Regions from separate parts of the Trichlorobacter lovleyi genome, predicted to be linked through region 1. Evidence: riboswitches for the same ligand, from Rfam matches in the RefSeq annotation. Region 1 holds a riboswitch; the other holds the start of a gene.

What was found. Region 1 has a riboswitch for cobalamin ahead of FY034_RS16705 (zinc-dependent alcohol dehydrogenase). Riboswitches for the same ligand answer to the same signal wherever they lie in the genome.
Region 2: it holds a riboswitch for cobalamin, as region 1 does, so the genes downstream of both, cobU (bifunctional adenosylcobinamide kinase/adenosylcobinamide-phosphate guanylyltransferase) here and FY034_RS16705 (zinc-dependent alcohol dehydrogenase) in region 1, are expected to answer to the same signal.

The regions. Positions count from the first base shown of each region.
Region 1 is NZ_CP058409.1:3,613,413-3,620,600, reverse strand. Features, by position in the region: gene FY034_RS16715 (adenosylcobinamide amidohydrolase) at 16-840, opposite strand; gene trpD (anthranilate phosphoribosyltransferase) at 833-1,939, opposite strand; gene FY034_RS16705 (zinc-dependent alcohol dehydrogenase) at 1,936-2,940, opposite strand; cobalamin riboswitch at 3,039-3,361, opposite strand; gene FY034_RS16700 (response regulator) at 3,465-4,442, shown strand; gene FY034_RS16695 (cobyric acid synthase) at 4,467-7,058, shown strand.
Region 2 is NZ_CP058409.1:3,095,444-3,102,631, reverse strand. Features, by position in the region: gene FY034_RS14345 (hypothetical protein) at 1-186, shown strand, start outside; gene cobC (alpha-ribazole phosphatase) at 371-973, opposite strand; gene cobS (adenosylcobinamide-GDP ribazoletransferase) at 970-1,725, opposite strand; gene cobT (nicotinate-nucleotide--dimethylbenzimidazole phosphoribosyltransferase) at 1,734-2,792, opposite strand; gene cobU (bifunctional adenosylcobinamide kinase/adenosylcobinamide-phosphate guanylyltransferase) at 2,809-3,342, opposite strand; cobalamin riboswitch at 3,450-3,581, opposite strand; gene FY034_RS14320 (hypothetical protein) at 3,625-4,095, opposite strand; gene FY034_RS14315 (efflux RND transporter permease subunit) at 4,206-7,188, opposite strand, start outside.

The sequences.
Region 1 (7,188 bases):
TGAAATGGAATCGGATTACTTCTGTTTAAATCCGTTCTGCTTTTCCAATGCCTCCAGCACCGCCTGATGGACCGCCTTGGCGATCAGCTCGCCGATCCGGCTGTGGCCGCCGCTGTAGGTAACCCTGGGGCCGCTGCTGCCGGACACGACGATCACGCTGTCGGTGCCGGTGCCGGTGGCCTGGACCCCTTTGGTGTAGCTGCTGGGGACTTTCAGGTCCTCCAACGCTGCGGTCTTGGCCTCGGTGATGGTGACCACGGCCCGGGCCAGGGCTCCGTCGCTCAGGCGCGCATTGGTCAGGACAATGATGTTGATGGTCCCGGCGGGCGGATCAGCCGGTTCAATGTTGGTCCCCTCATCAACCCCGGCCCGCAGGGCGTTGCTTTTGGCCCCGGCAGTGACCAGGGCAGTCACCGTAAAGGGCTGAAACTGCTTGGTTACCACGGCCAGGTTGTCCATGTCTGCTGCCGTGCCCACCAGGGTCAGGTCAGCGGGCTGCAGCCGCAGCTTGTTAGCGATCATTGCCTTGCGCTGTTGCTCATAGGTCTTGCCGCCGCACTGCAACTTGGTGGCCAGCTCGACTGACAGCTTCTTCCAGAGCAGCGGGTGGGCGGCATGGTTGATCGCCCCCAGGCCGTTGATGATGCCGTCGCTGGTGGAGAGGAGATGGCGGCGTGCAGGCAGCTGCACGATCAGGCTCTTTTCCCAGAGGCCGTCTTGTTCGGTCTTCAGTACCTGGGCGGTTGCGCCAAGCTCAGGCGGCAAGGTCAGGTTGGCTGCACACAGCGGTGTTGCCAGAAACAGGCAGATTGTTACTGCTATCAAAGTGATTTTACGCATTACAGGCCACCTTTTTTACCTGTTCAAACCGTTCCAGGCCGGTCTCTGCATTACGGTTCTGACAGGTTACCCACTGCTGCAGTTTGCTCAGGGCTGCCCCGCTAGCCAGAGTTTCCCGTGCCATGGTTATCCCCTGCTTCAGATCAGATGCCTTGCCTGCGGTCCAGAGCAGCGCACCGGCATTCAGACTGACAAAATCTTCACAGGCCTTGAAACGACCGGTACCGGCAATGACCTGCATGAAGCGCCGGATCTCATCCTCCCGTAAGTTGCAGGCGGCAATCTCGCTTCCACGGCGGCAGGCCAGCCCCAGCTCTTCCGGGACAATGTCGTATTCTTCCCGTTGCTCTCCGTCAAAGCGGCAGATGGTTGAAGGGCCGCAGATTGACAGCTCATCCATCCCCAGGCCGCTTGCGGCATCACTGCCGTACACCACCATGCCATGCTGGTAGCCGATTTTTGCCATGACCGCTGCGGTGGCCGGCACCATCCGGCGGCTGTAGACCCCCCGTAGCGCCTGGCGGGGGCGGGCAGGATTAGCCAGTGATGCTGCAATGTTAAGGGTGGAACCAAAGCGGATCTGGGAGAGGATGCGGCCCAGGCCACCGGGGTGGACTGCGGGGGACATGCCGTTAAACAGGCCGATCCCGGCCTGACGGATGCTGTCGGCCACCCGGGTGACCGGGCAGTCTACATCAATCCCCATCGCCTCCATGATATCCACGGTGCCGCAACGGGAGGTAATGGCCCGGGCGCCGTGACGGGCCATGTTCACGCCGTTGGCTGCCCCGACAATGGCAGCGGCACTGCTGACGTTGAAGGTCTTGAAGCCGTCCATGCCGGTGCCGGAGTTCTCAAACAGCCCGTCCGGCAGACCTTCCGGGTGGACCGTATCAAACTCATCAATGGCCTGCCAGGCCCCGGCGATCTCGTCAACGGTTTCGCCCTTGGCGGTCAGGGCCGCCAGCAAGGCCCCCTGCTGCAGCGGACTTTGCTGATCCAGCATCAGTTCACGGAACAGCAGATAGCTCTGCTCCTGTGTCAGATCCTGTTTCTCAATCAGCAGCTGAATCTGTGCGCCAAACTGTTCAGGAGTCATTTTTTGCCGTCCTCCGGGTAGAGGTGAATCTTCATGCACTGCCGGTTGGCCACCAGCTCAAGGGCTTCAGCCAGGCGGGACAGCGGCATCCGATGGCTGATCAGATCGTTGACATGAAGCCTGCCGGACTGCAGCAGGGCGATGGCCTGCCGGCCGTGGCGGTAACAGCAGCCATAGGCCCCCACCACCGTCTGTTCCAGATAGTGTAGTTGGTTGAAATCAGTTGCGATAACAGGGGTTTCCTTGGAGAGGCCGGAAAAGACCACCAGCCTGCCACGGGGAGCCAGGCGGGCCAGGGCCTGTTGATAGGCATCGTTATTGCCGACCGCCACCACGCAGACATCGAACAGCTGGTCAGGCGCCTCAGCGACACCCTTGGCCGGTTCTCTTCGTTGCGGATCAGGCTCAATCACGGTGGGCAGGGCCTCATAGGCCGATGCAGCGCGGGCCAGCAGTTGCCCTGCCGGACCGCCGCCCCAGATGGCAATGTTCTCAAAGGGGGCCAGGCGGGCCAGTTCCAGGGCGTTCAGACAGCAGGAGAGCGGCTCGGCAAAGACCGCCTGTTCATCGCTCAATCCTTCCGGCAACGGAATCAGGCTCTTGAGCGGTGCAATCACGTAGCCGGCAAAACCGCCATCGCGGTGGAAGCCCATGATCCGCATCGAACGGCAGAGGTTTTCAGCCCCAGCGCGGCAGGCCGGACAGTGGCCGCACCATTCACCGGGGTAGACGTAGAATCTCTGGTTTAAAAGAGCTGCATCAGCCTCTGGTCCAAGGGCCACCACCTGGCCCACCACCTCTTCACCGGGGACACAGGGCAGTACCAGATCGCGATGTCCGACCTGGATGATCTTCAGGTCGGTGCGGCAGAGACCGGTGACGGTGACGCGCAAGAGCGCCTCGCCCGGTCCCGGTTGGGGAACCGGACGGCGTTCAAACTGAAATGAGCCGATCTCGCGCACGGAGACCGCCTGCATGGTGGCGGGTAACGGTTGGACCATGGCCGGACTACCGTACCCTGTTGGTTGGATTGGATTGGCTGCTGGAAGCTGAAGAGATTTCCGGCGCGGATTGCTGCTGGTTGTACATGAGTTGCCTCCCCCGAAGCGTACGAATGGAGCGGTGTTCCGGCTCAGGGCGACCTACTTGTCCGCCTTCCCAGGGTGTTTCCCCAGTGGCTGTACCCTTACGCTTCCCGTTCAAGGCGCTGGCTGTGTCGGCTCGTCGTCGGCTTCCTCAACGTACTGATTAGTACGCCTCCGTCGCCTCCTCCTTGACGCCTTGCCATCATCCTTGAACTGAAACCGTTAACTTACTTGGGTTGGACGTTCGTTCCCTTTACGGCTGCGGGGCAGCGGGGGCCTTGCACCCCTCTTCCTCGCTTCCATTCGGTGTTGCAAGCTCTGTAACAGATGCCAAGAAACAGTTCATCTGTCAAGAATTTATGGTGAGGATACGGTTGTCTTTTGCCAATCCATGCCGTAGTATCGCTCGGGTTACCTACGCAGCAGAGGGGGGCAGAATCATGGCACGGCCGGCAAATATCCTGGTTGTAGACGATTCACGGGCAAACAGCAGCATGCTGGTTGAAATCCTTGAGGCCCAGGGCTATCTGGTCTCCGTTACCGCATCGGCTGAAGAGGCGATTCCGCTTTTCAGCGCACAGGATTTTGACCTGGTTCTGACCGGTCTGATGCTTTCCGGTATGAGTTGTTTCAATATGATGAAGGTCTTCAGGCGCCACAAGCCGGAGATTGACGTCATCATCCTCAGCTCCAACGACTCAGGTTTCAATATCATCAAGGCGCTTCGTCTCGGTGCCTATGACTATATCGTCATGCCGCTGGATGACGAGAGCGTACTGTACAATGTGATTGAAAAGGCTTTGGAAAAACAGGAACTGCTACGCAAGAAGGCGCACCTGTTGAGTGAACTGACCAGAAAAAACAATGTCTTGCAGGAAACGCTGGAAATGATGAAATCAGCCAACCAGATCAGTGCGGCGCTTATGTCAACCTTCAGTGTGCCGGATATCATGAAAAAACTGGTGGAGCTTGTCACCGAGCATCTGCAGGCGCGTCGCGGCTACATACTGCTGCTGGACAAGGCCGGGAGTACCCTGCAGGCAAAGGTGGCCACCGGATTAGACCCGCTGTACTCCCAACAGTACAGCCTGCCCTTGGGCAAGGGGATCTCCGGCAGGGTTGCCGTAGACGGCAAACCGCTGATTATCTGCGATATTACTGACGAAGGCTTTATGGATGATGTCAGGGAGGAAGATCCTGACGGTGTTATGCTGGCCAGCCCCAGCATCCTTTCGGTCCCGTTGCTGGTGCAGGATCGGATTGCCGGAGTGTTAACCATTTCAGGCGGTGTCAGGGGAGAACCGTTCCACAACGACCATCTGGAATTCCTTGCCATGCTGTCCCGTTACGCAACCATCGCACTGGCCAATGCCGGCGTGGTGTACAATCTGAAAAAACAGCTTGCCGCAGCGGCATAACCTGCTTTCACCTCCTACCCCGACATGACAGACCAGAGCCGGCAGCCGGTACGACATAGCCATGGTGGCAATCTGCGCGGCCTGAGCGCCCTGTCAGGGCTTCCACAATCAGAACTGCTCGATTTTTCAGCCAATATCAACCCGCTGGGGCCGCCGGACTGGTTGCGTCCCCTGATCGAAAGCCGGATCAGTGACCTGATCCATTACCCTGACCCGGATGCCACCGAGCTGGTGCAGGCCCTGGCCAGCCTGCACGGCCTAAACATTGATCAGGTCCTGGTGGGTAACGGTGCCACCGAACTGCTGCACCTGCTTCCCCGGGCGCTGGGCTGTTCTTCGCTGCTGCTGCCGGTACCCAGCTATGCCGATTATGAGGAACCGGCCAGACTCTCCGGCCTGGCCATCGAACAGTTTTTTCTCTCTCCTGATACCGGTTTTGCGCTTGATCCAACCGGCCTTGTACCGCTCCTGAAGCCAGCCCAGCTGGTGCTGTTGGGTCAGCCCAATAATCCCACCGGGCGCACCTTTGATGCTGAAGCCCTGCGTGCAATCGCCTTGCAACATCCGGCCACCCTGTTTGTGGTGGATGAGTCGTTCATTGGCTTTACCGATGCCAGCCAAAGCCTGCAGCAGAACCGTCCTGAAAATATCCTGATCCTCACCTCATTGACCAAGCTGTATGCCATCCCCGGCCTGCGTCTGGGCTACCTGACCGGCGCTGCAGGGCATATCCGGCAACTTAAAAACTATCTGCCCAACTGGACCGTTAACAGCCTGGCCCAGGCCGTGGGGGTACGGGCGGTGCAGGATGCAGAGTACCTGCAGCACAGCCGCAGCTTTGTGACCAAACAGCGTGAATCGCTTGTAACGCTGCTGTCCAGTCTGTCGGGCCTGACGGTCTACCCCGGTGAGGCCAACTTCCTGCTGCTACGGCTGGACCACCCCAACATGGATGCAGGCCTGCTTGCCGAACTGAGCCTGCAGCAGGGGATTGCCCTGCGGGTCTGCAGTAATTTCAGCGGCCTTGATCAGCGTTACTTCCGTCTGGCAGTACGGACCGAAGCGGAACAGCAGCGGCTGTACGGCGTGTTGCAGAATATTCTGGCACCATCCCGGCCGCGGAGCGTCAGGCGTCAAACCCCGGCGATCATGTTTCAGGGCACCGGTTCCAATGCCGGCAAGAGCATCCTGACCGCTGCGCTCTGCAGGATTCTGAAACAGGATGGTCATGACGTGGCGCCGTTCAAGGCCCAGAACATGTCGCTCAACTCCTTTGTGACCCGCCAGGGGGGCGAGATGGGACGGGCCCAGGTGCTGCAGGCCCAGGCCTGCCGGCTCAACCCGGACGTGCGGATGAATCCGGTGCTGCTGAAACCGAACAGCGAGACCGGTTCCCAGGTGATCCTCTGCGGCACTGCAGTGGGAAACACTGATTTTAAGAGCTATGCCGAACAGCGGGAAAAGGTCTGGGCTACGGTCAAGTGCTGCTATGACGAGCTGGCACAGGAACATCAGCTGATGGTGCTGGAGGGAGCGGGCAGTCCGGCTGAGGTCAACCTGAAGGCCAATGATATCGTCAATATGCGGATGGCGCAGTATGCCGGGGCACCGGTGCTGCTGGTGGGTGATATTGACCGGGGTGGCGTGTTTGCCTCCTTTGTGGGTACCATGGAGGTCCTAAGCGAGGCTGAGCGTGCCATGGTGGCCGGATTCGTGATCAACCGCTTCCGGGGCGATGCCTCCCTGTTGGGGGATGCCCTGGCCTACACCCGCTTCCATACCAACAGGCCGGTGCTGGGCACAATTCCCTATCTACGCAATCTGGGGTTGCCGGAGGAGGATTCGGTCTCCTTCAAGCAGGGCTTGCTGCCGGTTGGGGCAAAGGATAGCCAACTGCTTGATATTGCGGTGCTGGATCTGCCCCATATCTCCAACTTTACCGACCTTGATCCACTGGGGCTGGAGCCGGATGTGGGCCTGCGGATCGTCCGCTCAGCAGCTGACCTGGGCCGGCCTGATCTCCTGATCCTGCCTGGCAGCAAGAACACCCTGGCTGACCTGGCCTGGTTGCAACAGACCGGACTGGCAGCGGCAATTATCAATCTCGCACAGGAGGGACAGTGCGAGATCATCGGCATCTGCGGTGGTTTTCAGTTGCTGGGCGAGCAGATCAGCGACCCCCACGCCATTGAGTCCGGGGCTGGGCAACAACAAGGATTGGGGCTGCTGGCGATCAATACGGTCATGGCTGAAGAAAAAACCACCCTGCAGACCCGCTGCCATCACCTCCCTTCCGGCTGTGAACTGACCGGGTATGAGATCCACCACGGCATTACCAGTGGAGAACAGCTCCAGCCATTGATCAGCAGCTCGGATGGCAGCCTACTTGGCGCAGGCAGTGTCAACGGCCTGATCTGGGGCAGCTACCTGCATGGGATCTTTGATGCAGACCCATTCCGGCGCTGGCTGCTTGACCGGCTGCGGCAGCGCAAAGGCTGGCAGGCAGATGGGCTGATCCGGGCCTGCTATGATCTGGAACCGGCCCTGGACCGTTTGGCTGATGCGGTGCGTAACAGCCTGGATATGCAGGAAATCTATCGGTTGTTGCGGTTGTGATTCCGATTCCAACTCAAGGCGCTAGCTTCGTTGGCTCGTCTTCGGCTCCTCGACGTACTGCGTGTACGCCTGCGTCGCCGAATTCCTTGCCGTCTTGCTATCACTCTTGATTTGAAATCGGGATAACTCG
Region 2 (7,188 bases), 520 kb from region 1:
GTTGTCTGTTCCGTCCACGGTAACCGCTACCATCCCAAACAGCCGGCCTTCAGTGATCAGAGTTCAGCCACCATGCGGCTGATCAATTCGCTGGAGCGGGTTAATGCCCGGCTGACGTTTACGCCGGAGGGGTTGATGACCACGGTGGATATTCAGCGCAAGTCCAATTCCATTTCAAGGCGCTAGCTTTGTTGGCTTGGCCTCGGCTTCTCGACGTACTGCAGGTACGCCTGCGTCGCCGAGCCCTTCGCCGCCGTGCTATCATCCTTGAACTGTAATTGGAATCGTGAGCGCGTGCCAACAAAACATCCCCCGGTTTCGGTTGAGTGAAGCCGGGGGATAGTTTGTTTGAAGGAGAGTACGTCGTTGATTAGCCGTTCAGCAACTTGACCGTTGCCCGGCCGTCGGCATAGTAGTCGATGATATTCAGGCAGCCGTAGTTCTGCTCAATGTTGAACATGTTGATCAGCGGTGCCCCGATGGCATTCAAGAGGATGATCCGGTTCAGACCGCCGTGTCCCACCAACAGCAGTTCCTGCCCACGATGGCGTTCCAGCATTTCACGTACCACCGGCATGGCCCTGGCCTCCACATCCAGCAGGTTTTCCCCCTCCGGCACCCGGTAGTTGACCAGGTCGTTCAGGCGGGCCTGCCATTCATTGGGCCAGCGGCTCTGGATCTCCTGCCAGGTCAGGCTTTCCCAGATACCGATATTCAGTTCGCGCAGCTCTGAACGGTGGACCGGCTCTATCCCGAACTGTTCACAGATGATGTTTGCGCCGATCTTGCAGCGGGTCAGGTCGCTGGAGTAGCAGGCCGAGATATGGCTGTCAGCCAGTCGATCCTTCAGCAGATGGTACTGTTCAACCCCCAGGTCGGTCAGGGCAACATCGGCGTGTCCGTTGTAGCGGCGCTGTTCAAAGCCTTGCACCTGACCATGGCGGATCAGGTAGAGGCGGGTCATGCTGGTCATAGGTACCTCGTCAGTAGTGTAGTGGTTGCGGTAACGGCAAGCAGGGCCAGCAGCTCGGCAATTTCACTGCTGAAGCCGACAATGTCACCGCTGATGCCGCCCAGACGCCGGGTGAAGTAGCGTCTGACGGCAAGGCCCCAGACCGCGGTCAGGCCGAGGGCAACAACCCCGCCTGAGTGGCCGAGCAGCCAGCAGAGCGGGATGGTGCAGGCCGCTGCCAGTGAGAACTGGGTGCCGGTGATGCCGGAGAGGAAACAGAGCCCCAGGCCATCGCTCCGGGCGGCCCGGGCGCCGGTCATGACCAGCACCTGGGTGAAGCGGCCCAGAAGCGGGAACAGCAGCAGGGTGGCCCGTTTCAGGTAGATCGGCACCGCCAGCAGGGCCGCATACTTGAGCAGCAGCAGCAGGATCAGGCCAACCGCGCCGATCGCTCCCGTGCGGGAGTCCTTCATGATCGCCAGAAAACGCTCTTTACTGCCCCGGGCTGCCAGGCCGTCGCAGACGTCGGCCAGACCGTCCAGATGCAGGGCACCGGTCATACCGGCCAGCAGGGCCACCAGCAGAGCATCGGTCAGGTGCCGGGGGAAGAGCGGGGTCAGCGCCAGATCAGCCAGCAGCAGCAGTCCGCCGATGCAGAGCCCCACCAGTGGAAACCAGGCGGTTGAGCGGCCCAGGTCGTCGGCCTCACAGCTTTTGGGCGAGGGGACCGGCAGAATGGTCAGAAACTGCAGTGCGATCAGGAAGCGGCGCATCGCCGGTCCTACTCCTGTTTCCCGGTGACACCGGCCTGTTCAAAGGTGGCCATCTCCAGCAGGATCTTGACCCCGGCCTCGATCAGGTGCATGGCCAGGGCTGCGCCGGTCCCTTCACCGAGCCGCAGGTCAAGGGCCAGCATGGGGCGGGCGCCGATCCGCTCCAGCATGAAGCGGTGTCCCACCTCAACCGACTCGTGGGCGGCAAACAGGTATTCCCGCACCCGGGGGTGCAGTTCCGAGGCGATTAACGCCCCGGCGGTGGAGATAAAGCCGTCCACCACCACCGGAATCCGGTTGGCGGCGCAGCCCAGCACCAGTCCGGCAATGGCGGCGATCTCCAGTCCGCCCACCTTGATCAGCACATCCAGCGGATCTGCGGCATCCGGGCGGTTCAGCTCAAGCCCTTTCTTGATGGCAGCGATCTTGACCTGCAAGGCCTGGTCGTTGATACCGGTGCCGCGATGGGTGACCTGTTCCGGCGAGAAGCCGCCAATGGCGGCGATAATGGCCGATGAGGGGGTGGTGTTGCCGATCCCCATCTCGCCGGTTCCCACCAGGCCGACCCCGTCCCGGCTGCACTGCTCAGCCAGCTCAATCCCGACAGCCAGGGCAGCCAGGGCCTCGTCGCGGGTCATGGCCGGGCCTTTGGCCAGGTTGCGGGTGCCGCGGGCCACCTTTTTATGCAGCAGGCCGGGGCAGTCTTCAAAATCAAAATCAACCCCCACATCCACCACCCGCACCTCGGCCCCGGCATGGCGGGCCAGCACGTTCACCCCGGCCCCGCCGCGCAGAAAGTTGAACACCATCTGGGGGGTCACCTCCTTGGGAAAGGCCGATACCCCTTCCTCAACCACGCCGTGGTCACCGGCAAAGGTGAAGATCACCTTTTTGGCGAGGTCAGGGGCTGTTTTACCGCTGATGGCCACCACCCGGCGGGCAAATTCCTCCAGTCGGCCCAGTGAGCCCGGCGGTTTTGTCTTGTTATCCAGCCGGAGCTGGGCCTGTTGCAGCAGGTCGGCGTCAAGGGGGGTGATCCGGGCAAGCGTGGTTTCTAGCAGGTTCATGGAAGAGTCCTTCAGGTTATTTGAGTTTCAGCGGGATGCCGCTGATCGTGACGTAGACGGCATCACAGCTGGCGGCCAGCAGCTGGTTGGCCTGCCCGGCAATGTCGCGGTAGATCCTCGCCAGCCGGTTTTCCGGCACAATGCCCTGGCCGACTTCATTGGTCACCAGCACCACCGGGGTGGACATCCCCCGCAGGGTGCCGGCCAGCCGGTGGACATGGCTCAAGACCTGTTCTTCGCAGCCGGGATCGTTTTCGTCGCAGGACAACAGCAGGTTTGAGAGCCAGAGCGTGACACAATCCAGCAGGATGGCGCTGTAGATGCCGTCGATCCGGGCCAGGGTCTGGGGGATCATCAGCGGTTCTTCAAGGGTCTCCCAGGCGGTGCCGCGCCGCAGGCGGTGGCGATGGATCCGCTCATCCATCTCGCCGTCCAGGGACTGGGCCGTGGCCAGATAGCAGAGTGACGGACCGAAACTGCGGGTCAGCTCTTCGGCAAAGCGGCTCTTGCCGCTGCGTGCACCGCCGGTGATCAGGGTGTTGTTGGCCATCTGGGCCTCCTGCCGTCAAAATAAAAACCCCTGTTCCCAAAAAAGGAACAGGGGCACGGAAACCATGTTGAACAGACCACGGCTTCGGTCCCTCTTTCCCCGGAGGTTCCTTGAAGCGCGTGTCAGAAAGGTGTTCTGGCTCCCATCAGATCCGGTCTGATGGTTACAGTTGCGGGACAGCGCGGGAGTTGCACCCTCTTCCCCTTGTCTGGCACAGAGTCTGCTTTTGTAACAGCGGGCCGGATAAATGTCAATTGGCTTCCGGCGCCACAGGATGTCAGCCTAGTTGACGCTGTACCAGAACTTGGCGCTGCGTATCTTACCGTCAGCCAGTTTGAACTTGGCCATGACCCCGTATTTTCCCTTCTGGGCCATCACGAAATCGCCGCCAAAGTGGCCGTGCATCCCCATCAGATCCTTGACCTGCTCTGATTTGTCAGGGCTCAGCAGCTTGACCTTGACCTCGCCGCCGGTCAGTGCCTTGCCGCTTTTGGGATCCTTGAAGGCCACCGAGATATGATGGGTGTCCTTGACCCCGGCCGGCATCTTCATTCCCATCGCTGCCATCGCCTCCTTCATGGTCTGTACGGAAAAGGTGGTCTTGACGCCATCGATGACCGCCTCATAGGCGACGCCATCCATCTTGGCCATGCCTGCCATGTCGTGTCCGGCATGACCGCCATGTTCGGCTGCAAAGGCTGCCGGAGCGGCCAGGGCCAGGACTGCTGCAAGTGTGAGTACCAGTTTCTTCATGGTGTTTCTCCTTTTGTTGGAAATAACCCCCCTCGATTCCCCCCTTGTCAGGGGGGATGTGCAGGTCTGCTCCTCCCCTGTCACGGGGAGGCCGGGAGGGGTTTGTGTAATCAGTGCTTCATCCCGGAGTACTGCAACGTCCCTTTTTTCATTTCCCGCTTTTTCATCAATACAAAGATCACCGGGGTCATGATCAGCACATGCACGGCCGAGGAGATCATGCCGCCGATCATCGGTGCGGCAATCGGCTTCATCACATCGGCGCCGGTGCCGCTGGACCACATGATCGGTACCAGGCCGATCAGGGCCACCGCCACGGTCATCAGCTTGGGCCGCAGCCGCAGTACGGCCCCTTCATAGGTGGCGTCATAGATATCCTGTTCCGTGACCGGTCCCTTGGCCAGGCGCCGGTCCAGCGCCTCATGCAGGTAGATCACCATCACCACCCCGGTCTCCACGGCAATGCCGTAGAGGGCGATGAAACCGACCCAGACCGCCACCGACATGTTGTACCCCAGGGCTGCCACCAGGTAGACCCCGCCCACCAGGGCGAACGGCACCGAGAGCATCACCATGCTGGCCTCCAGGGCCGAGTGGAAGGTGAAGTAGAGCAGGATAAAGATGATCACCATCCCCAGCGGTACCAGCAGTTGCAGACGTGCCTTGGCCCGCACCTGGTTCTCCCACTGGCCTGACCAGGCCACGTAGTAGCCGGGGGGCAGTTTGAGCTGTTTATCCAGCACCTGTTTGGCCTCGTTGACAAAACCGCCCATGTCGCGTCCCCGCACGTTCAGGAAGACAATCGAACGCAGCAGGCCGCCTTCACTGTTGATCTCCGGCGCGCCGGTGGAGACCTTCAGCCTGGTCACCAGCGAGAGCGGCACCTGGCTGCCTCCCATGCCACCAACCAGGATGCGGCGGATGGCCGGGATATTGTCGCGGTAATCCCGCAGGTAGCGCAGCCGGACCGGGAAGCGGTTACGCCCTTCCACGGTGGTGGTCAGCATCTCACCCCCCAGGGCGGTGCTGATCACGTTCTGGATCTCATCCACGCTGACCCCGTAACGGGCCGCTGCCTCGCGGTCAATCTCGATATCCAGGTAGTTGCCGCCGGTGACCCGCTCAGCCACCACATCGGCTGCACCCTTGATCGGCTTCAGGATACCCTCGGCCTGGATAGCCAGATCACGCAGCACGTTCAGGTCGGAGCCGAAGATCTTGACCCCCAGGTCGGTCCGCACACCGGTAGAGAGCATGTTGATCCGGTTGATGATCGGCTGGGTCCAGCCGTTGCGGACCCCCACCTGCTGCAGCTTGCTGTCCAGCTCGGCCACGATATCGGCCTTTTTGATGCCGGGACGCCATTGTCCCTTGGGCTTCAGGATGATGATCGACTCGAACATCGAGACCGGTGCCGGGTCGGTGGAGGTCTCGGCCCGTCCCACCTTGCCGAGCACCGACTCCACTTCAGGCACGCTCTTGATGATGCTGTCCTGCACCTGGATGATCCGCTTGGCCTCGGTGATCGAGACGTTGGGCAGGGTCACCGGCATGTAGAGCAGCGAGCCCTCGTCCAGAGGCGGCATGAATTCGCTGCCCAGCCGCATGAAGAGCGGCACCGCCACTAAGAGCGCAACGACATTAAGGGCAATGGTGGTCTTCTTCCACTTCAGCACCCAGCGGATCACCGGCGAGTAGAGCCGGATAAAGAAGGTGGAAACCGGGTTGGACTCCTCCCGCGGCATCTTGCCCCGCATGAAGTAGTACATCAGCACCGGCACCAGGGTGATGGCGATCAAGGCCGAGCCGACCATCGAGAAGGTCTTGGTAAAGGCCAGCGGGTGGAACAGCTTGCCCTCCTGACCCTCCAGCAGGAAGACCGGCACAAAGGAGAGCACGATGATCGCCAGGGAGAAGAAGATCGCCCGGCCCACCTGTTTGGCGCTGGCAATAACCACCTCCAGGCGCTGCGCCTTGCGCTCCTCTTCGGACAGCTCGGACAGGCGGCGGTAGCAGTTCTCCACCATGATCACCCCGGCATCCACCAGCACGCCGATGGCAATGGCGATCCCGCCCAGGGACATGATGTTGGAGGTGACCCCCATCAGCTTCATGGTGATGAAGGAGATCAGCACCGCAATCGGCAGGGTCAGCACGATCACCAATGAGCTCTGGAAATGCAGCAGGAAGGCCAGGATCACCAGCGACACCACGATCGATTCCTCGGTCAGGGCATGCTTGAGGGTGGTGATGGCCCGTTCGATCAGGTCGGAGCGGTCATAGGCCACCTGGATGGTCACGCCGGGAGGCAGGCCCTTCTTGAGGGCCTCGATCTTCTCCTTGACATGGTCGATCACATCCTTGGCGTTCTCGCCGTAGCGCATCACCACAATGCCGCCCACCGCTTCGCCCTGGCCGTTCAGGTCCAGCATACCGCGCCGGATGGCGCCGCCCAGCTGCACCGTACCCAGGTTCTTGACATAGATCGGGGTGCCGCGCATATCCGCGCCGACCACGACATTCTCCAGATCGGCCAGCGATTTGACATACCCCTGGCCACGGATCAGGTACTCGGCATCGGCCTGCTCGATCAGCCGTCCCCCCACATCCTTGTTGGAGCCTTTAAGCGCCTCCATCACCTTGGCGCTGGAGATGCTGTAGGCCTGCAGTTTGGTCGGGTCCAGGTCGATCTGGTATTCCCGCACCAGGCCGCCGATGGAGGCCACCTCAGCCACCCCCGGCACGGTGTTGAGCTGGTAACGCACAAACCAGTCCTGCAGGGTGCGCAACTGTTCCAGATCGTAGCCCTTGCCCTCGATGGTGTACCAGAAGACATGCCCCACGCCGGTGCCGTCCGGCCCCAGGGTCGGCACCACACCGGCAGGCAGCAGCGAAGCCGCGTAGTTCAGCCGTTCCAGCACCCTGGTGCGGGCCCAGTAGATGTCGGTCTTGTCCTCAAAGATCACATAGATCATGGAGAAGCCGAAGGCGGATGAGGCCCGTACCGCCCGTACCTGGGGCAGCCCCTGCAGGTTGGTGGCCAGCGGATAGGTGACCTGGTCCTCCACCACCTGGGGTGAACGGCCGGGATAA